One region of the Mesorhizobium sp. WSM4841 genome, then DNA from elsewhere that is predicted to be linked to it. Evidence: riboswitches for the same ligand, from Rfam matches in the RefSeq annotation. Region 1 holds a riboswitch; each other region holds the start of a gene.

The links. A riboswitch is a leader RNA that binds a small molecule or an ion and turns the genes downstream of it on or off. The one in region 1 is predicted to bind thiamine pyrophosphate.
Region 2: linked by a shared signal. The riboswitch ahead of AC0L14_RS12885 (YkoF family thiamine/hydroxymethylpyrimidine-binding protein) and the one ahead of AC0L14_RS10935 (YkoF family thiamine/hydroxymethylpyrimidine-binding protein) in region 1 are both predicted to bind thiamine pyrophosphate.
Region 3: linked by a shared signal. The riboswitch ahead of thiC (phosphomethylpyrimidine synthase ThiC) and the one ahead of AC0L14_RS10935 (YkoF family thiamine/hydroxymethylpyrimidine-binding protein) in region 1 are both predicted to bind thiamine pyrophosphate.
Region 4: linked by a shared signal. The riboswitch ahead of thiB (thiamine ABC transporter substrate binding subunit) and the one ahead of AC0L14_RS10935 (YkoF family thiamine/hydroxymethylpyrimidine-binding protein) in region 1 are both predicted to bind thiamine pyrophosphate.

The regions. Positions count from the first base shown of each region.
Region 1 covers NZ_JBVVQC010000007.1:138,829-145,870, reverse strand. The annotation lists gene AC0L14_RS10950 (ATP-binding cassette domain-containing protein) at 1-793, opposite strand, end outside; gene AC0L14_RS10945 (superoxide dismutase family protein) at 991-1,500, opposite strand; gene AC0L14_RS10940 (sulfite exporter TauE/SafE family protein) at 1,636-2,412, opposite strand; TPP riboswitch at 2,728-2,840, shown strand; partial or broken gene AC0L14_RS10935 (YkoF family thiamine/hydroxymethylpyrimidine-binding protein) at 2,831-2,974, shown strand; gene AC0L14_RS10930 (ABC transporter permease) at 3,060-3,860, shown strand; gene AC0L14_RS10925 (ABC transporter ATP-binding protein) at 3,857-4,615, shown strand; gene AC0L14_RS10920 (ABC transporter substrate-binding protein) at 4,612-5,625, shown strand; gene AC0L14_RS10915 (AI-2E family transporter) at 5,867-6,979, opposite strand.
Region 2 covers NZ_JBVVQC010000008.1:240,234-247,275, forward strand. The annotation lists gene AC0L14_RS12865 (NAD(P)/FAD-dependent oxidoreductase) at 1-415, opposite strand, end outside; gene AC0L14_RS12870 (hypothetical protein) at 418-543, opposite strand; gene AC0L14_RS12875 (aspartate aminotransferase family protein) at 687-2,063, shown strand; partial or broken gene AC0L14_RS12880 (IS1 family transposase) at 2,707-2,928, opposite strand; TPP riboswitch at 3,011-3,123, shown strand; gene AC0L14_RS12885 (YkoF family thiamine/hydroxymethylpyrimidine-binding protein) at 3,114-3,722, shown strand; gene AC0L14_RS12890 (alcohol dehydrogenase family protein) at 3,732-4,841, opposite strand; gene AC0L14_RS12895 (aminotransferase) at 4,851-6,230, opposite strand; gene AC0L14_RS12900 (NAD-dependent succinate-semialdehyde dehydrogenase) at 6,414-7,042, opposite strand, start outside.
Region 3 covers NZ_JBVVQC010000040.1:7,752-14,793, reverse strand. The annotation lists gene AC0L14_RS30765 (cytochrome-c peroxidase) at 1-247, opposite strand, end outside; gene AC0L14_RS30760 (transcriptional regulator) at 1,044-1,304, shown strand; gene AC0L14_RS30755 (hypothetical protein) at 1,678-1,953, shown strand; partial or broken gene AC0L14_RS30750 (7-carboxy-7-deazaguanine synthase QueE) at 2,022-2,396, shown strand; TPP riboswitch at 2,678-2,794, shown strand; gene thiC (phosphomethylpyrimidine synthase ThiC) at 2,898-4,733, shown strand; gene thiO (glycine oxidase ThiO) at 4,730-5,731, shown strand; gene thiS (sulfur carrier protein ThiS) at 5,700-5,897, shown strand; gene AC0L14_RS30730 (thiazole synthase) at 5,899-6,672, shown strand; gene AC0L14_RS30725 (thiamine phosphate synthase) at 6,669-7,042, shown strand, end outside.
Region 4 covers NZ_JBVVQC010000009.1:189,540-196,581, reverse strand. The annotation lists gene AC0L14_RS13940 (ABC-F family ATP-binding cassette domain-containing protein) at 1-1,673, opposite strand, end outside; gene AC0L14_RS13935 (thiamine diphosphokinase) at 1,675-2,319, opposite strand; TPP riboswitch at 2,422-2,536, shown strand; gene thiB (thiamine ABC transporter substrate binding subunit) at 2,580-3,593, shown strand; gene thiP (thiamine/thiamine pyrophosphate ABC transporter permease) at 3,687-5,306, shown strand; gene thiQ (thiamine ABC transporter ATP-binding protein) at 5,306-6,076, shown strand; gene AC0L14_RS13915 (M48 family metalloprotease) at 6,374-7,042, shown strand, end outside.

The DNA.
Region 1 (7,042 bases):
GGCGTTCCAGAATGGTCGCCGCTTGGTCCGCCCGTGCAACATCGGCGAGCGCGACATGGAGAAAGCCGGAGCCGGTGGCCGCCTTCAGTTCGCGGCTGGTACCCTCGGCGATCTTCCTGCCGTGGTCGATGACGGCGATACGCGCTGCAAGTTGATCGGCCTCTTCGAGATATTGCGTGGTGAGCAGGATGGTGACGCCGGCCTCGGCGAGGCCGCGGATCATGCCCCAGACATCCTTGCGGGCGTTCGGATCGAGGCCTGTAGTCGGCTCGTCGAGGAACAGCACGCCCGGCGTGACGACCAGCGAGGCGGCTATGTCGAGCCGCCTTCGCATGCCACCCGAATAATCCCTCACCTGCTTCGTCGCCGCTTCGGACAAGCCGAAAGCCGCGAGCAGGTCGTCCGAACGGGTTTTCGCGGCGCGACCGCGAAAACCCCAGAGTCGGGCGAGCAGGACGAGGTTCTCCCGGCCCGTCAAGTCCTCGTCGAGCGAAGCGAACTGCCCGGTCATCGCGATTGCCGCACGGACCGCATGCGGGGCCTGCACGAGATCGTGCCCCATCACGGTCGCAGAGCCGGCGTCGGGGCGCGACAGCGTCGCGAGCATGCGCATCAGCGTTGTCTTGCCGGCACCGTTCGGACCCAGGATGGCGAAAATCATGCCGCGCGGCACATCGAGATCGACACCATCGACGGCGCGCAGCTTGCCGAACGTCTTGACCAGGCCGCGGGCGGAAATGGCTGACTGGACAAAACCCTTGGAGGGCAGGCCCATAGGAGAAGTATCGTTCATGCAATCATCCGGCAGTCGCAAAATGAAAGGCCAGCTTCGGCGCGATGGGTGCGTCGTCAATTTCTCTGCAGGCGCACGAACTTACCGTCTGGCTTATCCTCGTGCCAGAGGCTCCGACGACGTACCACTACCTGGCCGCTGAGGCTGAAAGCCGGTCCGATCATATGTCGGACAGGTCTCTAATCATCTTGGGGTTTTCACTCGATCACGGCGCAGGCCTGACGATTTCCGGCATCACCGGCAGGCTGGCTTTTGTAGTCGTCCTGTCCGCCGTGGATCATCAATGCCTTGCCTCGTATCGCCGTTTCTCCACCATCCAGCTTGACCATGCCGTTGAAAGCCTGGGCACGCAAAACGCCGTCGGCGCCGACCCGCTGATTTGGCATATCGCCCGCGTGCGGGCCTTTTCCAGTGAGGTATCCATGTTCGGCATTCGTCGGATTGAAGTGCCCACCGGCCGAGTCATGGCCGGTCTGATGGTCGCACTTTCCGGTTTCATGAACATGGAACGCGACCCACTCGCCCGGAGGCAGTCCTGTTACCTCCAACGCTATCAGCACGCCCTGCGCCGTCTCGGTCAGCGTGGCCGTGCCATTCTTCTCGCCGGCCATGTTGACGAATTCGGCTTTCGCGGTCGCGGTGTCCTGAGCCGCTGCAGGCATCGCGACCGCCAGCGCCAACCCTGTTGTTGCAACCAATCTTCTCATCGACTCGGCCTCCGGTTGTCCAAGCAAGCCAAACAACAAAGGGGTCTCTTCGTTCCATTTGGCAATTGAGTTTTTTTGTCTCCCGCACAGCCGCCAGGGAAGCGACGCCGACAACCTGTTCGATGTGTCTTCAGTTTACACCAATTCGAAGAGTTGCGCGGTTTGCCAGCCTGCAAGCAGTATGATGAGAATACCAACGAGCCTGAGAAGCGTCTTTTCTGCGATTGACTTCACTACCCAACCGGCCATCGGCGCTGCGACTACGCCGCCAAGAATCAAGCCGGCGACAGAGAGTAGATTTTCCGTTGGCTCTCCTGCCTCCGCCCAATGGCCCGTTACTAATGCAAACAAGAAGGTCAGAGACACCGAGAGCGTGATGAGGAACTCGCTCGCATTTACCGTACCAATAACGTAGCGGGGCGTCCCGCCAAAACCGAGAAGGCCCGTCGTTACGATGGGTCCCCATCCACCACCCCCTGCGGCATCGAGAAATCCACCACCAAGTCCAAGCGGAGGTACCGCGCCTGCAGGGACCGGCTTACTCGGGATCCGCCGGAATGAACGGAACAGGAGCCAAGCTCCGACAAGCGCCAGATATGTGGTCACATATGGCTTCATGATCGCTCCCTCAAACGAGGTGAGCACATAAGCGCCGAGAACGCCGCCGAGAACACCAAATGGCATCAGCCGCCAGAAAAGCTTCCAGTCGATATTGCGGTGATAGAGGTGAGCCGAACCTGAGGCCGCAGTGGTAAACAGCTCCGCTGCGTGAACTGAAGCCGAAGCGTGTGCAGGAGACACGCCAAACCCCAGTAGGGTTGTCGAGCAAATCACGCCGTAGGCCATGCCGAGAGCCCCGTCGACAGCCTGAGCTACAAACCCTACGAGCGCAAAAAGGATAAATTCCTGCATTTGGCTCTCCAACAAAGCGCGGGTCGTAATTGGCGAAAGAGGAACCGCTGCCTACAACGGATGCAATTTATATCTTCATGCTTCCACAATTCACCAAACGCCTGGCATCGACAATGGCGACGAACGGGAAACTGTCCGCTCGATCGACGTCTTTCCCGATACCTTCAAAGTCATGTGGCTTCTCAGAATATCGAGAGCGATCTCGAACAGGATGCCGGGTTGTCACTCTTCCCTGTCCTGCGCCGCGCCTCCTCGACCTGAGGTTTCACGAGTCGGACGCAGGCTTGCAGCTCCACCCCATATCTGTTTAATTGCCGGCATCCACAGGGGTGCTCCGTATCGTCGGGGCTGAGAGCTGGGCTGCAAGCCCGTAAACCCTAGAGCTGATCTGGATAATACCAGCGGAGCGAGGCGGGCGATGTTTTCTGGCGCACAGATTTCTCTTTCTCCGACAACCGGCGATTTCGTCGGTGTCGTCATCTCCGCGCTCGATGCGCTCGACCCTTGTCGCGATCGGTTGCGCATAGGCACAGACGATATTTCGACGCTGCCGGTCGGCCCGCTCCAGGGCCATCTCACGATCGAGCTTACGGTTTCGGCCAACAGCCCGACCCTGCGCTGATCTTTTCGCACCAGACAAGTCTCGCATGTCTCAACCTTTCTCCGCCGCGCCGCGAATCGCAGCCTTGTTCGCCAAGGTCGGACCGGCCTTGCTATCGGTTGGCACGCTGGTTTTGGCTTGGGACCTCTATGCGCGCATCTCGGGCATCTCGCCCACCACGCTGCCCGCGCCGTCACGCGTTCTCGCCCAGGCCATCCGGCAGCGCCAGGCGCTGCTCGACAACACCGTGCCGACGATCAGCGCCACATTGGCGGGCTTCGCCTGCTCGCTGGCCGTTGCCTTCATCCTTTCGGTGCTGATCGACTTCTTCAACCCGCTGCGCCGTGCCCTGTTCCCGGTGTTCATCATCAGCCAGACCCTGCCGCTGGTGGCGATCGCCCCGCTGGTCGTTCTCTGGTTCGGCTTCGGGCTGACGCCGAAGATCACGCTGATCGCCCTCGTGACTTTCTTTCCCATGCTGGTCGCGCTTGTGCAGGGTTATGACTCGACGGATCGGGACATCTCGGCGCTTCTGAGTTCGATGGGCGCTTCCCGCATGCGCATTTTCCTGCTGGCCCGCTTGCCCTCCTCGCTGCCCTATTTCTTCGCCGGACTGCGCATCTCGATCACCTATGCCGTGGTGGGCGCCATCTTCGCAGAATATGCCGGTGCGGCCAAAGGGCTCGGCATCTACATGCTCAACGCCAAGAACAATTTCCGGCCCGATCTCGTGCTGGCGGCCGTGCTGGTCAGCGCCTTGCTCACGCTAGCCCTGTTTGCTGCTACGGTACTGATCCAGCGCGTCGTCATGCCATGGGAGCGGCTCGATGGCGCACGAAAATCATGAGCAGGCGGCTGGAGCTGCGCCAAGTCAGGAAGCGTTTTGGCGACATCGACGTGCTTGCCGACATCACCCTGCACATCGAGCCGGGCGAATTCGTTTCAATCCTCGGCCCCTCCGGAGCCGGCAAGTCCACGATCTTCAGCTTGCTGACGGGCGGTCTCGGAGGCCACGGCGGCGATGTCGACTTCGACGGGCGGCCACTGGCCGACACGCGCCGACCGTTTGCCTTCATGCCGCAGCACGACGCCCTGATGCCCTGGCGCACGGTTATCGACAACACCGCGCTCGGCCTGGAAGTGCAGGGCATGTCCCGCAAGGCGGCGCGCGACAGGGTGGCGCCGTTCTTCGGCGAATTCGGCCTTGCGGGCTTCGAGCATAAGTATCCGGCGCAGCTCTCGGGCGGAATGCGCCAGCGCGCCGCGCTGTTGCGCACCGTCGTGCAGGACCGCGCCATGCTGTTGCTCGACGAGCCGTTCGGCGCACTCGACGCCCTCACGCGCACCGGCATGCAGCGCTGGCTTCAGACGATGTGGGACCGACACCGCTGGACGGTCCTGCTGATCACCCACGACGTCCGCGAGGCGGTCTTCCTGTCCGACCGCATCTATGTGCTGAGCGCCCGCCCCGCCCGCGTGCTGCGCGAAATCATCATACCTCTTTCGCGCCCGCGCAAGGATCTTGCCTCGTCGGAAGCCAGCGCCATCGAAGCCGACATCCTCGATACCCTGCTCGATCCACAGCCCGCCCAAAGGACATGACCATGCTTTCCAGACGCCTCTTCATCGCTGCCGCATTGATCGCCGGGTTCGCACCCGTCACGTCCGTCTCCGCCCAGCAGACTGTCACCGTCGCGCTAGACTGGACGCCGAACACAAATCATGTCGGGCTCTATGTCGCCCAAGCGAAAGGCTTCTACGCCGAGGCCGGGCTCGACATGCGGATCCTGCCCTACACCGACACTGCGGCCGGTACGCTGATCGCCAACCGCGTGGCCGATTTCGGTATACTGGGATCCATAGGATTGTTCACCCAACGCACGGCCGGCGCCGACCTCGTCGCCACCTACGCCATCATGCAGACAGAAGCCGGCAGGCTGGTGTTCAACGCCGACCGCGCCGATATACAGTCCCCCAGGGATCTGGACGGCCTGACCTATGGCGGTTTCGGCAGCGCCTGGGAGAATGCGCTGATCGGCACCATCATCCGCCATGATGGCGGCGAGGGCAAATTCGAAACAGTGACGCTGGGCACCTCCGCCTATGAGGCCTTGGCCAATGGCGCAGTCGATTTTACGCTCGAGGTCTACACTTGGGAGGGGATCAAGGCGGAGCTTGACGACAAGCCTCAGCGCGCCTTCCGTTACGCGGATTTCGGCGTGCCCGACCAACACACCAATTTCATTGGCTCGAGCCGAGCCTACCTCGAGAAGAACAAGGACACGGCAACCGCGTTCATCGCCGCGACCAGGCGCGGCTATGCCTTCGCCGTCGAACATCCGCAAGAAGCGGCTGAGATCCTGATAGCAGCAAACAGCGACATGCTGACTGACCGTCCATTGATCGAGGCATCGCTGAAGGCGCTGGTCGACGGCCACTATCTGCAAAGCCCCGCCGGCGCGATCGGCACGATCGATCCCGCAAAGATGGAGGCTATCGGCGACTACCTGTTCAAGGCCGGAGCCCTGCGCGACGGCGATGGGAACCCGGTCGGCGAACGACCCGATTTCGCGGCCTATTACAGCAACGCCTATCTGGACGGCGAAAAATGAGCCCGCCGCGGCGCATGCATCCTGTCGGCACTCGCCGTCGTCACCAGCAGGATCGGACTTGACCGGAACTGCATCGACCAGCTTCGACGCGCCGCTGCCGCCGCTGTCGAGCGCACGGCCGAACCAGTCCGGCCAGAGCCGGTCGGCGTGCTGGTCGTGATCGCAAGGCGGGACAGGCTGACGCTGGAACAATGCTCATGCGCATCGTGGTGGTCGCCGAACTGGTCGCGCGCGGCGGTGCTTACTCACTGGGCGCGGGTCCGGACTGACGTGATGGCTTTGTGTCGCGCTTTGGCGTCAGTTCCGCCTCGGGCTGGTCGCTCAATCGTTTCTTGAGGATGTCAATGAGGCTGACGGTGACCGCAATCACCGCCGGGCCGAGGACGAGCCCGGATGCTCCAAACAGGACGATGCCACCGACAGCACCGACAAAGGCCACCACCGTGTGGAGCCGCAGCCGGTTCCCGACAAGCATCGGATAGAGCAGATTGTCGATGCCGGCGACGACCACGCCGCCCCAGACGGTCAGGATCGCCGCGCTCGCCCAAGCCCCCTCCAGCGCGAGATAGATCGCTGCCGGCACCCAGATCACGAATGCGCCGAGCACCGGCACGATGGCAAGCAGTCCCATTGCCAAGCCCCAGAAGACCGGAGTGGGCAGGCCGAGCCACCAGAACATCAGGCCGCCCAGCGTCCCCTGCACAGCGGCGACAAGCACGGTGCCTATCAGGATCGCATGTACCGTCTCGGCAAGGCGGGACAGCATGTATGCCGTCTCCGCGGTACGCAGGGGCGAGAGACGCTCGATCCCCCGCAGGGCGGATTCACGGTCCCGCAGAAAATAGAACAGCAGATAAAATGTCAGAATGAACATCACGGCCTGATTGATCGAGCCGCGCAACAGCGATGTGCTTTGTGCCGTCAGCCATTGTACAAATGCGGCGACCGTGCCGGCCGGATCGAGTTGGTTCTCAATCCACTGGGCAACCGCCGAAAGCCTGGGATAGCCCGACACGAAGGCATCTGTGTTCCAACCCCGGATGACCTCCTCCATATAGGTGGCTCCGTTTACCGCCTCGCGAACAAGCTGCTGTGCCACGAAGACGAGCGGCAGGCCGACTGCCACCGCCGCGACGCTGACCGATATCAGCGCAGCCAGGTTTTGATTCCTGAGCCTTTCCTCGACCCGTCGATGAGCCGGATACAGGATGATTGCCAACACCACCGCCCAGGTCAATGCGGGCAAAAAAGGCAACGCCAAGAGATAGCAGACATACAGACCGATCGCCGTCGCGGCCACGATGCCGAGCAATCTCATTTGTTTCATATCGGGCATCTGTTTCAGGTCGGGCATCTCTCGCCGTCTCGCAAACCAAGCGAGCCTAGTGGATTTCCCAACAAAATGGCAGCTTCCGTT
Region 2 (7,042 bases), on a different contig from region 1:
ACAGGGCCGCCGTGCACCGCAGCTTGGGCTCCAGCCTGCGCGCCTCTGCAGCGGTCAAGGGCGTCAAATCGCCCGCACCGCAAGCAGAGGCGTTGGCCAGGATGGAAGCGAGCACCGGCTCCTGTTCGATATTCGTGGCGACGATGAGCTTGCCGCAGCGCGCATGCGGCACCGCCCGCTCCTGGCAATAACGGTAGAGCCTTTCGCGACCTGCCACGCAGAGCCGGGCCTTCAGCGATCCGGCCGGATAGTAGATGCCGGCATGGATGACCTCGGAATTGCGCGAACTGGTCCCGGTGCCGATGGCGTTCTCGGCCTCGAGGATCAGGGTATCCATGCCACGCCGCGCCATCTCTCGCGCGATCGCGAGGCCAATGACGCCGGCGCCGGCGACGATGCAGTCGACATGGTCCACGATCAGGCCACCTCAGCCTTGTTGTTGTGCCTGCTGGTGACCCGTTCGGGGATCAAGTCTTGGCGACGCGCACCGCCGGCTTGGCGCAGGTTCTCGCGTTCCAGGGCCTCGAAGCTGAAATTCTGCATGTCTTCCGTCCATCCGCCAGCCCTTCCGAAAGGGGCTTGACACCCTTACAAGAAACGGATGCACCAGGCAGCATTAATCGAGAGGCCGATGCGCGCCGAACGGCGGCAGGACGCACGTCCCGGCATGCAGGACAGGAGCCATCATGGACGCTCGACCGAATTCTCCCGAAGCCCGCGACATCAGCTACCACATGCACGGCTACACCAATGCCCGCAAGCATGAGGAAGCAGGGCCACTCGTCATCGAGAAGGGCGACGGCATCTATGTCGAGGATCTCGCCGGCAACCGTTATATCGAGGCGATGGCCGGGCTTTGGAGCGTCGCGGTCGGCTTTTCGGAGAAGCGGCTGGTCGATGCGGCGGTGCGCCAGATGTCCAAGCTGCCTTACTATCACGACTTCGGCTCCAAATCGCATTCGCCGCTGATCGATCTCGCCGAGAAGCTGGTGCAGATGGCGCCAGTGCCGATGAGCAAGGCGTATTTCACCAATTCCGGCTCCGAGGCCAACGACACGGCCATGAAGATGATCTGGTACCGGTCGAATGCGCTCGGCCAGCCGGCACGCAAGAAGATCATCAGCCGCATTCGCGGCTATCACGGCGTCACCATTGCCTCTGCAAGCCTGACCGGGCTGCCCAACAACCACAATTCCTTCGACCTGCCGATCGCCAATGTGCTGCACACCTCGACGCCGCACCACTGGCGCGAGGCGCTGTCAGGCGAGAGCGAAGCAGAGTTTTCGAGCCGGCTTGCCGACGATTTGGAAAAGCTGATCCTGGCCGAAGGACCGGAAACCATCGCCGCCTTCTTCGGCGAACCGATCATGGGCGCCGGCGGCGTCATCGTGCCGCCGGCCGGCTATTGGGAGAAGATCCAGGCGGTGCTGTCGAAATACGACATCCTGCTCGTCGCCGACGAGGTCATCTGCGGCTTTGGTCGAACCGGCGAGATGTTCGGTTCGCAGACCTTCGGCATCAGGCCTGACATCATGGTTCTGTCGAAGCAGATTTCTTCGTCCTACCTGCCAATCTCGGCCTTGCTGATCAACGAAAAGGTTTTCGAGCCGATTGCCGACGAAAGCAATCGCATCGGCACCTTCGGCCACGGCTTCACCGGCGGCGGCCATCCCGTTGCGGCGGCAGTCGCGTTCGAGAACCTGAAGCTGATCGAGGAGCGCGACCTTGTCGGCAACGCGCGCACGGTCGGCGCGCATATGCAGAAGCGGCTGCGCAAGCTCGAATCGCACGCGCTTGTCGGCGAGGTGCGCGGCGTCGGCCTGATCGCGGCGGTCGAACTGGTCGGCGACAAGGCGAACAAGACGCCGTGGGAGACGGCCGGCGCGCTGGGCGGGCTCGTCAACGGTTTCATGCAGCAGAACGGCGTGATCTCGCGCAACATGGGCGACGCGCTGGCTTTCTGCCCGCCGCTGATCATCACCGAGCCACAGGTCGATGAGATGATCGACGCGTTCGAAAGATCGCTTGAAGCCGCGGTCAGGCAGGTCGGATTACCGAGCTGATCAGGTCATCCGAAGGCAGAGGCTGAATGGGTAAGGTCGGGCTTGCGAACCCTGAACAAAAAACCCGCCTCGGCGGCGGGTCGTTGGCGCAAATCAGCACCATGGCCAAATCAGTAGCATAAATGCCGTCACCGGGCAATCGATCGCGCGCTCGGGTAGTGGGTCAGTTTGAAATTCGCTGACGCCAATGGTCGCTTAATATGCCTATCAGCGCCATTGCTGCGACAAGCGCTGGTAGGAATCCGAATGCGAAGCCGACCAGCAGGTCTTCACCGTCATAAGTGCCAGGATATTTTAAACTAAAATCACCACAAGGTCCGATGCCTAGGACCAAAGTGAAGTGAAGAACTTCGCGATTAAAGTAGATCAACCACACTGCCGAGAACACCACCGCGTAGCCTGCGACGCGACTGAGAACAGATATTTGTCTGGAACCTCCTCTCAGTATTCGTACGAAGTTAACGCTGACGAGAACAACGCACACGAGAAGGAACGGCGAGCTTAGCACAGCTCCTGTGGTGAAAGGACCGTTGGCACCCTGAGTGCACGTGCCGGTGTATCCCAATGCCTGTAGTCCAAATGCAACCAAGAGCATTGATAGAGCTATGCTTGACACGCCGCGCCTCGAAACTAAGTTGGCATGCTTTTTGTAAGGACCACGAATCATTGGCTTTTCGGCTTCCTTGGCTTCGATCAACGCAACGATGTCAGCAATCTCCCAAAGCTTGCCAGTCACACCAGCAGCCATCGCCGGGGTCATGCGCAACGTGGCATGGATGCGCACGAAATTGTAGTACATGAAATGAAGCGCGACGGCGTTGGCGTTAGCCTCGACCTTCTTTGAGAAGCCGTTGGACAGCCGAGTTCAGCCCCTAATTTCAAACTGACCCACTACCCGCGCTCGCGATGACCATACTTGAACATCGTTTGCGCCGGTGCTACGTCGCCCATATCGACAGGGGCGCTCCGTATTGCCGGGGCTGAGATGGAAGGTGCCAAGCCCTCGGTCCCTCAAGCTGATCTGGGTAATGCCAGCGGAGCGAGGCGACCGTGTTTTCAGGTGCACAGATTTCCCTGTATCCGATGTGCGACGATTTCGTCGGCGTCATCCTCAAAGCTATTTCGGCGATGGATTCCTATCGGCCGAATTTCCGCATCGAGACCGACGACATCTCGACGCTGATCGTCGGCCCGCCGGAACAGCTTTTCCCGGCCATGCGCGATCTGTTCGCCTCGGCGGCGGCAAGTGGCGCCCACTGCGTGTTGTCGGCGACGGTGTCGCGCGGCTGCCCCGGCGAGCCCGACGATCCGATCTGCACACCGATTTCCGGCAGCAGTCACGAGCTCTCCCTGGCCCAGCGCATCGGCGCGGCGCGGTCGCATGTCGACGGTGCGAAAAAGCTCGGCCAAGAGGTCGCCGCGCAGTTCTCGCTCTATCCGCTCGGCGAGGGCCATCACATGGACGAGATCTACGGCTGCATCGACTTTCTCAAGACTTCGGGCGTCTTCGACAGGTCGAAGAATTTCTGCACCAAGCTGAGAGGCGACACCGGACCGGTGTTCGCGACGCTATCGGAAGCCTTCCTTCGCTTTGGCGCGCCGCAAGGCCATGTCGCGCTCGACTTTACCGTGTCGGCGAACAGCCCGAGCCCTTGTTAGTCTTGGCTGTCAACGGGTTGCAGCGAAATCGGAAACGGCATCCGGAACGACTACCAGCTTGCCGACAAAGTCCTTGGCGATGAAATCCGCTTGGGCGCGGTGGAAATCGGAGAGCCTGTAGACGCCGCCGACCAGCGGCCGGATTTTCTTCTCCTCGATGTAGCGGACGATACGGCTGAAATCGTGCCGCGTGCCCTGGCTCGAACCATGCAGCTGCAATTGCTTGAGATACATGGTGCGCAGATCGAGCTGCACGACCGGGCCGGCAATCGCGCCCGCGGTGGTGTAGCGGCCTTCGGGCCGAAGGATGCGCAAGAGGTCATTGAAGATCGCACCGCCGACCAGGTCGGCGACCACGTCGATCGGCTGGCCGTCGGTCGCGTCGTTCACGGCAGCAGGCAGATCGGCAACGCCACGGGTGATCACCGCCTCGGCGCCGATGTCGAGCACCGCCTGTTCCTTACCCTTGCCGACGACGGCATAGGGGATGGCGCCGCGCGCCCGCGCCAATTGCACGATGCCGGAGCCGACGCCGCCGGAGGCGCCGGTGACCAGCACGCGCTCGCCGGCCTTCAATGCGGCGCGTTCCAGCATTTGTTCGCCAGTGAGATAGGCGCAGCAAAACGTGGCGAGTTCGATATCAGTCAGGTCAGTGGCGACGACATGGGCATTCTCGGCCGGCACGGCCTGGTACTCGGCATAGCCGCCGTCACGGCCGTGGCCCATATAGTCGATGTCGGCGAGTGAATCGTCGTTGCGGTTGTAGATCGAGAAATCGACCATCACCCGTTCGCCGATGCGGGCCGAAGAAACACCGTCGCCGACAGCAACGATGTTGCCGACGGTGTCGGTGCCCTGGATGCGCGGGAAAGTCAGCGTGTTGCCCTGACGCCGCCAGGTCGACACGGCGGCGGCATCTTCCTCCGTGCCGTAGGCGCCCTGTCGCACCCAGACATCGGTGTTGTTCATGCCGCAAGCGGTGACCTTGACCAGCACCTCGCCCGGGGCGGGCGAGGGCACTTTCACGTCGGTGCGATAGACAAGCTTTTCCGGTCCGCCGTGACCGGTCAGTAGCACGGCGGCCATGGTGACGGGGAGGGGTTTGGTCATGGCATTCATGTCGGTTCTTCAGAGGTTCGCAAACACGCTCTTCACCGCATCCGCCGTCTTGGAGACGACGATGTCAGCCTCTTCGCGGGTGAGGCACAGCGGCGGCGCAAAGCCGAGAATGTCGCCCTGCGGCATGGCGCGGCCGATGACACCACGCTCGCCAAGGGCTGTCGCGACCTGCGGCCCGATCTTTTGCGAGGCGTCGAAGAACACGCGATCATCTCTGTCGGCGACGAACTCGACCGCCGCCAGCATGCCGTCACCGCGCACCTCGCCGACATTCTTGTGGCCGCCGACGGCTTTCGCCAGCTCGGCGCGGAAATAGGCGCCGGTTTCGCCGGCATTGGTCACCAGGTCCATCTCGTCGATCAGTTCCAGGTTGGCGACGCCGGCGGCAACGCAGATCGGATGCGCCGAATAGGTCCAGCCGTGGCCGATGCTGCCGAGCTTGTCGGAACCCTGCACCAGCACCTGCCAGACCTTGTCCGAGACGATGACGCCCGACAGCGGCGCATAGGCTGAGGTCAGGCCCTTGGCGATGGTGATCAGGTCGGGCTTGATGCCGTAATGGTCGGAGCCGAACATCGTGCCCAGCCGGCCAAAGCCGGTGACCACTTCGTCGGCCACCAGCAGCACGTCGTACTTCTGCAGCACCGCCTGGATCTTTTCCCAGTAGAGGGCAGGCGGCGGCACGATGCCGCCGGTGCCGAGGATCGGCTCGCCGATGAAGGCGGCGACCGTGTCCGGGCCCTCAGCCAGGATCATCTCCTCCAGCTTGTCGGCGCAGTGTTGGGAAAACTGTTCCTCGCTCATCGAGCGGTCGGCGCGGCGGAAATAGTAGGGCGCTTCGGTGTGCAGGATCGGCGCACGCGGCAGGTCGAAGGCGTTGTGGAACAGGTCCAGCCCGGTCAGCGACCCCGTCATGACGCCGGAGCCGTGATAGCCGCGCCAGCGCGAGATGATCTTCTTCTTCTCGGGACGGCCGAGCACGTTGTTGTAGTACCAGATCAGCTTGATGTTGGTTTCGTTGGCGTCGGAACCGGAGAGGCCGAAATAGACCCTCGACATGCCTTGCGGCGCCCGATCGATGATCATCTTGGAAAGCGTGATCGACGCCCCGGTGCCGTGGCCGACATAGGCGTGATAATAGGCCAGGTTCTTGGCTTGCGCGGCGATGGCGTCTGATATCTTCTGGCGGCCATAGCCGACATTGACGCAATAGAGGCCGGCGAAGGCATCGATGCTCTTGCGCCCGTTATTGTCCCAGATAGTGACGCCTTCGCCGCCGGCGATGATGCGGGTCGGCGATTCACCCCGTGCATGCGTGCCCATATGGGTCGAGGGATGGAAGAAGTGGTCGCGGTCCCAGGCGGCGAGTTCGTTGGACTGGTCGAGCATTTTTTTGACTCCTTAGAGAAAGATGGTCCCGACGCGGCCTAAGGTGTGTCGACATTCAGGTCAGGCCGAGTCGAAAATGGTGGCTTCCGAGAACCGGAGCGGAGCGTACTTTTTCGTACGTGAGCACCGGAAGCGCAGGACGCCGCCATTTGCAGACCGGCATCACCTGAATGTCGATACACCTTACGCCACGTCCAGGCAGAGATATCTAAGATCGGTAAAGGCTTCGAGCCCGTGGCGCGAGCCCTCGCGGCCGATGCCGGACTGTTTGACGCCGCCGAACGGGATCGGCGCGCCGGTGATCTTGACGCGGTTGATGGCGACCATACCGTAGTCGAGCGCGCGGCCCATGCGCAATTGGCGGCCGCCGTTCTCGGTGACGACATAGGCGACGAGGCCGTATTCGGTGGCGTTGGCGCGGGCGACGACCTCGTCTTCACTGTCGAAGGCCGTCACGGCGGCGACCGGACCAAAGGTTTCCTCGCGCATGATCAGCGCGTCGTCGGTGACATCGGCCAGCAGGGTCGGCCGGTAGAACAGCGGCCCGGCCGGATGTCTGCCGCCGCCGGTTAGGCAGCGCGCGCCATGGGCTAGCGCATCGGCAACCTGCTCCTCGACCTTCTGGACGCCGCGCTCGTGCATCAACGGCCCGATGTCGGTGTCATCGGCCAACCCATTGCCTGTCCGCAGCGTCTCGATGCGTCTGGCGAAGGCGGCGCAGAAACGGTCGTAGATCGGGCGCTGGACATAAATACGGTTGGCGGCAAGGCAATCCTGGCCGGACGTGGCGAATTTGGCATCGATGGCGATGG
Region 3 (7,042 bases), on a different contig from region 1:
AGACGCCTGACGCCGAGACGCGTGGATCGAAGAACATTGCCTTGCCCAGGGCTATCTTCTCCGGTGTGATCGGGTTGTTGGCGACTGTCGGCGTGATGGATGGTAGAGCCTTGAAGGTGGCCCGTGCCGTTTCTCTGAGGTATACGGGGATCGTTTGCGCAGCAAAAGCGATGGCCGGCAACGCGACAGCCACCGTAGTGAATAGGATTTTCACAAGTGATCTCCCTGCGTTTTGCACGGAAGCCATTGTTGATATGCGGTTCGTGAACGCCTTGCGCTACAGGCGGCAATCCTCTTTGCATAGAATTGGTTCTGACGCGGACCTGACATATTGTCTTCCTTCGTTGCCTTGCGCCCGATGTCACCCACAAATGAACGCCAGTCGAAATCTCCTGTCGCCTCTCGAGAGGCATCAAAAGTCGTGCCAACTGAGCAGAAGGAACCTCCGGGGGATTTTCTACTATTATTCAATAAGTTGAACGAATTCGCAGCAAAGCGCAGCCGTACTCCGGTGTCGCGGATCTGACAAACCCAACAGTCTGGCTGAAACAGAGAGATGTTGGTCCCTCAGCGCTTTGTCCGATGGGCACCCGGCCTCCTGCATTGGCCGGAGGGGACCACACGGTATTAACGTTCAAGATGAACGCCGCCGGCAAGCATCCCTGGACAGTCCCCGCTGATACTTTGACGCTAGTCCGCGCGCTGGTGCGCCTAATGCCCGACCTCCAGATCGCGCGGCTCCTCAATCGCGCCAGTAAGCCGACGGCGCGTTGAAGCGGCCGCGCAATCATCGATGTGAGCGTCATGACGGCGCTGCGCACGGTGTCGTCGAGTTGTGGCCACTGGACCAATCCTCGTAAAGCGAGCCAAGGTTCTTGATCTAAACGGCGGCGGCCGCCATATTAGCGTAGCGCCTCTCACACGTTCGAGAGTGATCGCGTTTTTGGATGCCGCCCGCTCGGGCTGTTTGGGCATCCTATTTCAACATCGGCGGCCGCTTGTTTCGAGTTATCGAGTGGCCGATCTCTGCATTTGGAGGCAAAATGACCGCAACGCCTTTCGCGCTGCCCGAGGCAGTGCTTACCGCAATCTCAAACGGAAAACCCGTAATTCAGGCATATCGGGAACATCTTGGCTATTCGACCGAGGACATTGCCGTGACCAGCGGTCTGACAGTCGAGGAGGTCGGGCTGATCGAATCTGGCTATCGTTTCGACAAGGGCTATCGCGATCGGATCGCTCGGGCGCTTGGCTTGGCTGAGAGTGTCTTCGATGAAATCTCGGCCATCCCGAACGCTGCCTGACGTCGGCCTCTGAAGATTACCCGCCGCCTGCCAGGTCGGATCAGAATCCTACGGGTATATCAATACCCTTACGGCGGCGGGGCCGGTGTCAGAATTCTTATTTCTACGGAATCGATTCGCTCTGCGGAAGATCGGCCTCATGGCGGGCGACACGGATGTAACCTTGGCCCGCACGAGAGGCCAGATCTGTGGATAGAGAGAACCGGCTAGCCGCGTTGACGGGTCGCTAGGAAGCCAACAAGACCTTGGGAACAGACCCAAAGGAGGCCAAGCGAAAATACGCAGAGGTTGGCTGCCGAATTTGAGCGCGAGCCGGTTCACACGCCGCTTAGAGAATGGAAACGATCCGGGACGTGGCGCGCCGGCGCCCATTATGAACGAGCATAAGTCGCGGACTATCACCGACCGAGAGGCGCATCACTTTGCCAAAGCCGTCCACGATGAATGGATCACAAAGTTCCGAGAGAATCCGAGCGAACAGCTGCACTGGCACACCGGCCGCTACGAGGGCATGTGGACAAAATATTCCCTACCCGATGGTGGTGCCGAACTACGCGGCGCAACGATCAGCGCTTGCGAAGTCGAGCGGCTTAGACGAAAGGTTTCGGCGAAACCGCCCGAGGCCATCAGGGAAGGTTCGTCACGATGAAAGCGATCCCTTGCCCGTTCTGCACAAGCTGCGAGGTTAGGCCATATGAGACGGACGAGGCGCGCGTTGCAGATCTCGACGTGCTGGTGCTAAGCCCCAAGCCGCCCTCAAGCGAAATGACGACAGATTGGGCCGTGTTCGACACCTGCATCGAGGCGGCCCAGGATAAGCCGCAGATGGCGCTCAAGCTCGTCGTCTTCGACGATGATGATTTTGCTTATGCCAAAGACGCCGCGGCGCGCTACCCACACTTACCCGTCTATCTGCAACCCGGCAATCACACGCCGCCGCGTCCCGGCGACGAAGACGCGTTCATCGACATGGTCGGAGTGATGAAGCGCATGGAATGGCTGGTCGAAAAGGTGACCCGCGACAGGTGGTGGCAGGCGCGTGTACTGCCGCAGCTTCATGTTCTGCTTTGGGGAAACAAACGGGGCGTCTAGCCGAAGGGGAAGGATTTGCCGACGACGAGCAAGACAGACATCTATAGCAATCTCACCCAACTGGGCGGCAGCAGCGTCGTTCCGGAAAGCCCCGAAAACACCGTGCTGGAAAAGGCACCGAATCCGCATGAGGGCTCGCCTTATTGGGGGCGCTTCACCGCTCCTCTGGGGCGTGACTTGCTCTCGATACTAGCATGCTTTTCCGCTGGGTTTGTTTGGTCGCCGATCACCGCTACGGGACGAATGCGCTTGACAAAATAGTGACGGGCCGTTCAATTCGATGCATTCACCAGGGGAGTCCCGGCAAGGGGCTGAGATACTGCTGGCTTTCGCGGCGCAGTGACCCGTTGAACCTGATCCAGTTCATACTGGCGTAGGGACGGTGCAAGCGCTTTGCGGGAGTTTACGCCCGAGGTCCTGTTTCGACAGGTCGACAGAAGCGTCTTTTCATCCTTCCGGCACAGAACTGGGTCTCCAATGCATGAGCAAAGGAGCCTCACGATGAATGCCCTCACCCCCGCCGTGTCGACGGGACCACTGCCCGCCTCGCGGAAAATCCACAAGCCCGGTGCCATCCACCCGCAGATCAGGGTGCCGATGCGCGAAATCTCCGTCCATCCGACAGCTGGGGAGCCGCCTGTCACCGTCTACGATCCATCAGGCCCCTATACCGACCCGACTGTCGAAACCAGCATCGAAAAAGGCCTTACCCGGCTTCGCCGTGAATGGATTGCGGCGCGCGGCGATGTCGAGGCCTATGACGGCCGCCATGTCCGGCCGGAAGACAACGGATTCGTGACTGGCGAGCGGCAGACGCCGGAATTTCCCATTCGCCACCGACCGCTCAGGGCCAAGGCAGGCGAGGCGGTGACACAGCTTGCCTATGCTCGCGCCGGCATCATCACGCCCGAAATGGAGTTCGTCGCCATCCGCGAGAACCTCGGCCGCGAGATCCTGCACGGCAAACTGCAGCGCGACGGCGAGGCCTTCGGCGCCGCAATTCCCGATTTCGTCACACCGGAATTCGTGCGCGAGGAGGTAGCGCGCGGACGCGCGATCATTCCTGCCAACATCAATCATCCCGAGAGCGAGCCGATGATCATCGGTCGCAATTTCCTGGTGAAGATCAATGCCAATATCGGCAATTCGGCGGTCACCTCCTCGATGGCCGAGGAGGTCGAAAAAATGGTCTGGGCGATCCGCTGGGGCGCCGATACGGTGATGGATCTGTCGACCGGCCGCAACATCCACAACATCCGCGACTGGATCGTTCGCAACGCACCGGTGCCGATCGGCACGGTACCGCTCTATCAGGCGCTCGAAAAGGTCGGTGGCATCGCCGAAGACCTGACCTGGGAGGTATACCGCGACACGCTGATCGAACAGGCCGAACAAGGCGTCGACTATTTCACCATCCACGCGGGCGTGCGGCTGCAGTACATCCCGCTGACGGTTGACCGGGTCACGGGTATCGTCTCGCGCGGCGGGTCGATCATGGCCAAATGGTGCCTCCACCATCACCGGGAGAGCTTCCTTTACGAGCATTTCGCGGAAATCTGCGACATCTGCCGAGCCTATGACGTGTCCTTTTCGCTCGGCGACGGGCTTCGTCCGGGCTCGATCGCTGATGCCAACGACGCGGCGCAATTCGCAGAGCTGGAGACGCTCGGCGAGCTGACGAAGATCGCCTGGGCAAAGGACTGCCAGGTGATGATCGAGGGGCCTGGCCACGTGCCGATGCACAAGATCAAGGAGAACATGGACAAGCAACTCGCCGTCTGCGGCGAGGCGCCATTCTATACGCTTGGACCGCTGACGACCGACATCGCGCCGGGCTACGACCACATCACCTCAGGCATCGGCGCCGCGATGATCGGCTGGTTCGGCACCGCCATGCTCTGCTACGTCACACCGAAGGAACATCTCGGCCTTCCCGATCGCAACGACGTCAAGATTGGCGTGATCACCTACAAGATCGCGGCGCATGCCGCCGACCTGGCGAAGGGGCATCCGGCGGCGAAAGTCAGGGATGACGCCCTTTCCCGCGCGCGCTTCGAGTTCCGCTGGGAGGACCAGTTCAACCTGTCGCTCGACCCCGAAACCGCGCGCTCCTTCCACGACCAGACCTTGCCCAAGGAGGCGCACAAGCTGGCGCATTTCTGCTCGATGTGCGGGCCGAAATTCTGCTCGATGCGCATCTCCCATGACATTCGTGCCGAAGCGCAGAAGGAGGGCATGGCGGCGATGGCGGCGAAATACCGCGAGGGCGGCGATCTCTACGTGCCGGCGGACGAGACCAGCGCACCGCTCTTGCCACAGGCGTGTGAGCCATCATGAGGGTCCTGGTCAAAGGGGCCGGCGTCGCCGGCCTCACCGCGGCCTTCGAACTCGCCATCCGCGGCGCGGCGGTGACGGTTGCCGAGACGAGGCTTAGCCTCGGCGGCAATGCGTCGTGGTTCGCCGGCGGCATGCTGGCGCCGTGGTGCGAGCGTGAAAGCGCCGAGCAGCCGGTGTCTGACCTCGGACGCAACGCCGCCGACTGGTGGGATGCGGTAACGCCAGGCCAGGTGACGCGGGCCGGAACACTGATCGTGGCCGCGCCGCGCGATGTGGGCGAACTCGAGCGGTTCGCCAGCCGCACCTCGGGTCATCGGCGTGTCGATGAAAATGCAATCGCGTTGCTGGAGCCCGACCTTGCCGGCCGCTTCCGCAGCGGATTGCTGTCCCCCGACGAAGCGCATCTCGACCCGCGCCGGGCGATAACGGCACTTCATGACAAGCTCGCGGCCATGGGCGTCGAATTCCGCTTCGAAGCAGACGCCCCGACTGTTTCCGGTTTCGATCGCCAGATCGACTGCACGGGAATGGCTGCGGTCGACGACAGGCTACGCGGCGTTCGTGGAGAGATGCTCATCCTGCACATGCCCGATGTCTCGCTGTCACGCCCGGTCCGGCTGCTTCATCCGCGCTTTCCGCTCTACGTGGTGCCGCGCACCGACCACCGTTTCATGATCGGCGCGACGATGATCGAGAGCCAGTCCACAGGACCGGTCACGGCGCGTTCGATGATGGAGCTTTTGGGCGCGGCCTATGCTCTCCATCCGGCATTCGGCGAAGCTGGCATCATTGAGACCGGCGCCGGTGTTCGTCCGGCCTTTCCAGACAACCTGCCGCGTGTCGAGGCCCATGGAAGCACCGTCGTAATCAACGGGCTTTATCGCCATGGCTTTCTTCTCGCGCCCGCCATGGCGCGCCAGGCGGCCGAACTGGTTTTCAATCAAGACGGAACCAAGGAGCTTGCTCATGAAACTGACCGTCAACGGCGAAGCGCTTGAGATTGATGCCCCAACGCTGGCGGCGCTGCTCGCGGCGCTTGACTACGAAGGCGATTGGCTGGCGACGGCCGTCAACAGCGATCTCGTTCACAAAGCCAAGCGGGCGGAGTTCCAGTTGAGCGACGGCGACCGGATCGAAATCCTCTCGCCGATGCAGGGAGGCTAGCATGTTCGAGCTTCTCGGGACGACGCTTCCTTCCCGCCTGCTTCTCGGCACCGCGCAATATCCTTCGCCGGCCATCCTTGCCGATGCGGTCAAGGCATCGGGCACGTCGGTGGTGACCATCTCGCTGCGCCGTGAGATGGCAGGTGGCAGGGCCGGCGAGAAATTCTGGTCGTTGATCCGCTCGCTGGGCGTCAGAATCCTGCCCAACACTGCTGGCTGTCACTCCGTCAAGGAAGCGGTCACCACTGCGAAAATGGCGCGCGACGTCTTCGGTACGAGCTGGATCAAGCTCGAAGTGATCGGCAACCACGACACGCTGCAGCCAGACGTGTTCGGCCTGGTCGAAGCCGCCCGCATCCTGTGCGAGGACGGCTTTGCGGTATTTCCCTACACCACCGACGACCTTGTTGTCGCCGAGCGGCTGCTTGCGGTGGGCTGCAAGGTCTTGATGCCGTGGTGCGCACCGATCGGTTCGGCCCTCGGGCCGATCAACATCATGGCGCTGCGCTCGATGCGCGGACATTTCCCAGGCGTCCCGCTGATTGTGGATGCAGGGCTCGGACGGCCGTCGCACGCGGCGACCGTCATGGAACTCGGCTTTGACGCCGTGCTCCTGAACACGGCGGTCGCCAAGGCGGCCGATCCGGCCGGCATGGCGCGTGCGTTCGGCAAGGCAGTCGATGCCGGTCGGGAAGCTTTTCTTTCCGGTATGCTTCAGCCGCGCGATATGGCGATTCCGTCTACACCGGTTATCGGTATGGCGGTGTTCTCGTGAAGCTCGACCCCTTCTATCTAATCGTCGATTCCAGCGCTTGGATCGAGCGTCTCGTGCCGCTTGGCGTCAAACTGGTCCAATTGCGCAGCAAGGACAAGGACGAGTTTTCGCTACGCCAGGAGATCCGCGCTTCAAAGGCGATTTGCGAACGCCACGATTGCCAGCTCGTCGTCAACGACTACTGGCGCGTTGCGATCGAGGAGGGCTGCAACTTCGTCCATCTCGGCCAGGAAGATCTCGCACGGGCCGATGTGAAGGCGATCCGACGGGCAGGAATCAGACTAGGCCTCAGCAGCCACGACGACGCCGAACTCGAAACCGCCCTTGCGGCTGATCCCGATTATGTAGCGCTCGGCCCCATCTATCCGAC
Region 4 (7,042 bases), on a different contig from region 1:
TTGTTCTCCAGCCGTGAGATCGAGGCGTTCACCGCCTCGATCTTCTTCGGCAGCGATTCCAGCGCGAATTTTTGTTTGAACGACAGTTTTTTTGAGCCCTTCGGCGCGGGTGCTTCGCTCCTGCCTGCCGCCACCACTTCGCTGGTCTCGGCCTTTGGCCGTGCCTTGCGGTCGTCCAGCCTGGTGCCGCCGCGCTGCGCCAGCATGTCGGAATAGCCGCCGGCATATTCGATCCAGCGGCCGCCGCCGTCCGGCGCGATCAGGCTGGTCACGGTGCGGTCGAGGAAATCGCGGTCGTGGCTGACCAGGATCACCGTACCGGCAAAACCGGCGACCAGTTCCTGCAGCAATTCCAGCGTCTCCATGTCGAGGTCGTTGGTCGGCTCATCGAGCACCAGCAGGTTCGCCGGCCGCGCCAACACGCGGGCGAGCAGCAGCCGCGCCCGCTCGCCGCCCGAAAGCTCGCGCACCGGCGTGCGCGCCTGTTCCGGTTTGAACAGGAAATCCTTCATGTAGGAGACGACGTGGCGCTGCTCGCCATTGATGACGAGGTTCTCGCCGCGCCCGTCGGTGAGGTATTGCGCCAGTGTCTCTTGCGGATCGACCGCGTCGCGTTTCTGGTCGAGCGTGGCGATCTCCAGATTGGTGCCGAGCCGCACCGTGCCTGAGTCCGGCTTCAATTCGCCGGTCAGCATCTTCAGCAGTGTCGTCTTGCCGGCACCGTTCGGGCCGACCAGGCCGACGCGGTCGCCGCGCTGGATGCGGGTCGAGAAGCCCTTGACCACAGTGAGGTCGCCAAAGCTCTTCTCGATGGTCTTGGCCTCGATCACCAGCTTGCCGGATTCGGCGGCGTCGCTGGCCACCATGGTCGCCGCACCCTCGGCGCCGCGATGGCCACGAAAGCGCTGGCGCATGGTCTGCAGTTCGCCGAGCCGGCGCATGTTGCGCTTGCGCCTTGCAGTCACGCCGTAGCGCAGCCAGTGCTCCTCGCGCACGATCTGGCGGCCAAGCTTGTGCTGCTCGCGTTCTTCTTCTTCCAGAACGGTGTCGCGCCATTCCTCGAAATGGCCAAAGCCCTTGTCCAGCCTGCGGGTCTGGCCGCGATCGAGCCAGACGGTGGCGCGCGACACGCGCTCGAGGAAGCGGCGGTCATGCGAGATGACGATCAGCGCCGAAGAGGTGCGGGCCAGCTCCTCCTCCAGCCATTCGATGACCGACAGGTCGAGATGGTTGGTCGGCTCATCGAGGAGGAGAATGTCGGGCTCCGGCGCCATGACGCGGGCAAGGGCGGCACGGCGCGCCTCGCCGCCGGAGAGATCGTTCGGCCGCTCGTCGCCGGACAGGCCGAGATGCTCCATCAGATAGGTGGCGCGGTAGGGATCGTCGGCGGGTCCGAGCCCCGCCTCGACATAGGCGCGGACGCTGGCGAAACCATCCAAGTCGGGCATTTGCGGCAGGTAGCGCACTGTCGCCGAGGGCTGGCGGAACACCTCGCCGTCCTGCGGCTCTATCAATCCCGCAGCGATCTTGAGCAACGTCGATTTGCCCGAGCCGTTGCGGCCGACCAAAGCGATCTTGTCGCCCGCCGACGCCGTCAGTTCCGCCCCGTCGAGCAGCGGCGTGCCACCGAAGGTCAGTTTTATGCCGTCGAGATTGAGAAGTGGCGGCGCCATGTCAGCTTCCAGGTAAGGGGAATGGGTGGGCGAGCAACAGCGCGCGGCCACTGCTCAGCGCAATTTCCAGCCGGCCCTTGACCTCGTTGGAAATGGTCAGCGACGAACCGAACGCCATCTCGATATGGTTCAGCGGCCATTTGGCGCCGGTCACGGTCAGGCCGGTAAGGTCGGAAAAGCCGAGAATCGAAAACAGCGTGCCATCGGCGTAGTCGAAGCCGGCCTTTCCGCGAAGCAAGGGAGTGCCTTCCTGTGCGCCGCTGGTCAAAAGCACCTCCGTCCCTGCCTCGGCCAGTCGGACACTGAGCGCCAGGTGCAGGAAGGCGTGGTCGGTGCGCTTGCCGCCGAACGCGCCGGCGAGCACGAGACTGGTCGCGCCGCGTTCGAGCGCGGCGGCGATAGCCAGTTCGCCGTCGGTCTTGTCCTTTTCTGCCGGAAACACCTGGCGGGCCACGGCGGCCAGCTCGTCCGGCAAGTCCGCCGGCACCGAATCGAAGTCGCCGACCCAGAGTTCCGGCGTCAGGTTCAGCGTCCGGGCATGGCTCATGCCGGCGTCGGCGGCGATGACACGGGAGCCTTCGACCTGGCGGTCGAGCAGCGGCGTGCGGATTAGATCGCCGCCAAGCAGGATGGTGAATTTGCTCATATGCGTGGCCCTTACCAGCCCTGCTTGCCAAACGGAAGGCCGCGTTCCAGATGCCCGGCAAACTTCCGCTTGCGCCGCAACCAGGCCGGGCCTATGTGTCGAAACGCTCTAACGGGGTGCTGGACGCGATCTTCGCGAACCAGCTGAGAGGCGACCATGCCAACCCGCTGAACCTGATCCGGTTTGTACCGGCGGAGGGATTAGACGTTTCGGACAGCCCGACGCCTCAATTCCTTTCAACGCGAACGAAGGAGGCGCCGATGCGCACGTTTTTATACACTCTAGTTTCGGCAGTGCTGCTTGCGGCGACTGTTCCCGCCGGCATCGGGCCGGCATCCGCGCAGGAAAAACTCACCGTCTATACCTATGAGAGCTTCACCGCCGACTGGGGTCCAGGCCCCGCGGTGAAGAAGGCCTTCGAGGCCGAATGCGGCTGTACTCTCGAATTCGTCGCGGTCGCCGACGGCGTCGCCCTGCTCAACCGCGTCAAGCTGGAAGGGGCCGCGACCAAGGCCGACATCGTGCTCGGCCTCGACACCAATCTGACTGCGGAAGCCAAGGCCACCGGCCTGTTTTCGCCGCATGGTGCCGTCATCGATGTCAATGTGCCGGGCGGCTGGAGCGACGATGTTTTCGTGCCGTTCGACTATGGCTATTTCGCCGTCGTCTACGACACCGAAAAGCTGAAGACGCCGCCGAAGAGCCTGAAGGAATTGGTCGAGGGCAATGCCGATGAGAAGATCGTCATCCAGGATCCGCGCACCTCGACGCCCGGTCTCGGCTTGTTGTTGTGGGTGAGGTCGGTTTATGGCGACAAGGCGCCGGAAGCCTGGGCCAAGCTTAGGGCAAAGGTGCTCACCGTGACGCCGGGCTGGAGCGAGGCCTATGGCCTGTTCACCAAGGGCGAGGCGCCGATGGTGCTGTCCTATACCACGTCGCCGGCCTATCACATGGTCGCCGAAAACACCGAACGCTATCAGGCGGCGTCCTTCGAGGAGGGCGCGTATCTGCAGATCGAGGTTGCCGGCATCACCACGTCAGGCGCGAAGAACCCATTGGCGAAACAGTTCCTGACTTTCATGACCGGACCGAAATTCCAGGATGTCATTCCCGAGACCAACTGGATGTTCCCGGCCGGCAAGACCGAGAAGCCGCTCAATCCGGCTTTCGACAAGCTCGTCAAGCCGACCAAGACTTTGCTTTTCAGCCCGGAAGAGGTCGCCGCCAATCGCAAGGCCTGGGTCGACGAATGGCTGTCGGTGATGAGCAAGTAGCTTGTGATTGAAAGATGATTACTCTACGGCGCCCGGGAACTCGACCTCAGCCATATTTTCTGCTTCGACGATCGTTGAATTAGGCAGGGCGGCATGCATACCGGATATCCTGCCGATCCCCGCGTCACCGCCGGCACCATCGCGCTTGCCGCTGTTGCGCTGCTGATCGGCGGAGCGTTCGCCGGGCTCATCGTCGAAGGCGCCCGCGACCCGTCCGGCGCCATGTCGGCCTTCGATTCCTACCTCTTCCGCGTCGCCCGTTTCACGCTGTGGCAGGCTTTGCTGTCGACACTGCTTTCCGTCGTGCCGGCGCTGTTCGTTGCGCGGGCGCTGTCGCGGCACCCGCGCTTCTTTGGTCGCGGCCTGATCCTGCAGCTCTTCGCCGTGCCGCTTGCGCTGCCGGCCATCGTCGCCGCACTCGGCATTCTGGCTCTCTATGGCCGTGCCGGCTATTTCGCCGGCGTGCTCACCGCGATTGCCGGTCAGGGCTGGCCGGGCATATACGGCCTGTCCGGCATCCTCATCGCCCATGTCTTCTTCAATCTGCCGCTGGCCACGCGGCTGTTCCTTGAAGCGCTGACGACAGTGCCGGCCGACCAGTGGCGGTTGGCGAGCCAGCTCGGCATGGGCGCCAGACCCGCCTTCCGGCTGATTGAATGGCCGACGCTGCGTGCGGCGCTGCCGGGCGTCGCCGGGCTTGTCTTCATGCTCTGCATCACATCCTTTACCATCGTGCTCACGCTGGGCGGCGGGCCGCGTGCGACGACATTGGAGGTCGCCATCTACCAGGCACTGCGTTTCGATTTCGATCCTGCCCGCGCGGTGACGCTGACACTGCTGCAGATCGCGCTGACCTTCGTCGTGGTGCTGGCATTGATGCGGCTTGGCGCCAACATCGTCGGCGACGCCAACCTGCCGGTGGCACCGCGCCGCTATCTTTCGGCCGGCCCGGCCGAGACCGTGCTGAATACAGCATTGATCGCTCTCGCATTGCTGTTCGTCGCCGGGCCGATGGCTGCCATGGTGACGTCAGGCCTTGGCGCCGATCTCGGTCGGCTGGCGGGCGAGAGCGCGGTGCGGCAGGCGACGCTGACCAGCGCCGTGCTCGCCCTGCTGGCGGCGCTGCTTTCAGTGGCGCTGTCGCTGTCGCTCGTTATGGCACGACGGGCGCTGGCCTTAAGGCGTCGCGTCGGCGCCAGGACGCTGCTCGAATACGCCACCGATACCGGCGCCGGCTTCGTCCTCGTCGTGCCGCCCATCGTCATCGGCGCCGGCTGGTTCCTGCTCCTGCGGACCGTCAGCGACGTCTTTGCCATCGCCCCTGTCATGGTCGTCGCCGTCAATGCGGTGATGGCGATGCCGTTTGCCATCCGCGCCATTCGCCCCGGCTATGATGCGGCGAGCGAACGCCACGAACGGCTCTGTCTGCTGCTTGGCATTTCGGGCTGGAACCGGTTCCGGCTGGTCGACTGGCCGTCGCTGCGGCGGCCGCTCGCCACCGGTTTCGCGTTCGCCATGGCTTTGTCGCTCGGCGATCTCGGCGTCATTGCCCTGTTCGGCAGCGACTCCCTGCAGACACTGCCTTACCTCTTGCTGGCGCGCATGGGCAGCTACCGCACGATGGACGCGGCAGGCCTGGCGTTGCTGCTCGGCCTGGTTTGTCTTGCGCTTGTCCTGGCCGCTGACTGGCTGGGGCGGGGAGAAAAATCATGATGCTCAACAGCGCGGAAAGCGGTACGGCTGTGCGGCTGGAAAAGGTCTCGTTCAGCTATCGCGAAGCGCCATTTTTATTCGATGTCGAATTCGCCGCCTCGAAGATCACCGCCATAATGGGGCCGAGCGGCTCGGGAAAATCGACGCTGCTCAATCTGGTGGCCGGCTTTGAGACGCCGCGATCGGGCCGCGTGCTGATCGGCGGAGCCGATGTCGGCGCCAAACCGCCGTCGGCGCGGCCAGTGTCGATGGTGTTCCAGGAAAACAATCTCTTTGCCCATCTTTCGGTCGAACGAAATGTCGGCCTTGGCCGCTCGCCGTCGCTCAGGCTGACCGATACCGACCACGCTGCAATCGCCGCGGCGCTCAAGCGCGTCGGCCTTGCCGGCAAGCAACAGCGCCTGCCGCGCGAACTCTCCGGTGGCGAGCGGCAGCGCGTCGCGCTCGCCCGCGTCCTGGTGCGCGACCGGCCGGTGCTCTTGCTCGACGAACCGTTCGCCTCGCTCGGACCGGCCTTGCGCGACGACATGCTCGATCTGGTAGCCGGCGTCCACGCGGAGCGGCGCATGACGGTGCTGTTCGTCACGCATCAGCCGGAGGATGCCCACCGTATCGGCCAGGACATGGTGTTCCTGGACAATGGCACGGTTGCCGCAACCGGGACTGTCGCCGATTTTTTTACCAAGGCTGGACCGGAGGCCTTCCGGCGCTATATCGGTGCAGGTCCGTTTGGCGCGGAATCACGAGATGTTGCCCGGAAGCGGACATAATTTACGGCCAAACCGGCTTCAGGCGATGTGGTGCTTGCTTGCCATGGTCAAAGTAGTGTGGCTAGGTCCTCCGATACTGGTCCGGCATAGGTTGTGATTTGCCACTACAGTGCCATGCGTGCCCGTGGGCGCGAAGGACGCTGTGGCAGTTGATTGTGCGCATGATCCTTTCTGAAAATCGATGCCCGATTTTCGGGGCCATGTGCTGAGATCCGAAAGGAAGCTGTTCTGCCGACCGGCACCGACAGAGTGAGAAGGAAACCGCTGGCGCGCTTCCTCGCGCTGGCCGGCTTTGCCATGGCGCTGGCAAGCTGCCAGATGTTCACGCCGCCGGACGTTCAGGAATCCGGCTTCCAACCTTCCAGCAAACCGATCACGGTCGACAATGTCGCCGCCAACAGCAAGCTCGCCGAAATGGCGAAGGCGCAGCATCCGCGCATCCTGGCCACTTATGGCGGCGAGTATTCCGATCCCAAGCTCGAGCGCATGGTCGCCAAGGTCGTCGGCAGCCTGACCGTGGTGTCGGCCAACCCAAGCCAGACCTACCGCATCACCATCCTTAATTCGCCCAACGTCAATGCTTTCGCGCTGCCGGGCGGCTATCTCTACATCACGCGCGGCCTGTTGGCGCTGGCCAACGATTCGGCCGAGCTCGCCGCGGTCATCGCGCATGAGATGGGCCACGTCACTGCAAACCACGGCTTGCAGCGCCAGCAGCTCGAGGCTGAGGAGGGGTTTGCAACCAAGGTCGTCTCCGACGTGCTCGGCGACAGCCCGACCGCCAAGGCGGCACTGATCCGCGGCAAGCTGCGGCTTGCCCAGTTCTCGCGCAATCAGGAGCTTGAGGCCGATGGCATCGGCATCAAGTCGATCGGCGAGGCGGGCTTCGATCCCTTTGCCGCCGGCCGCTTCCTGCAGTCGATGTCGGCCTACACCGATTTCCGCTCGATCAGCGGCGCCACCGAC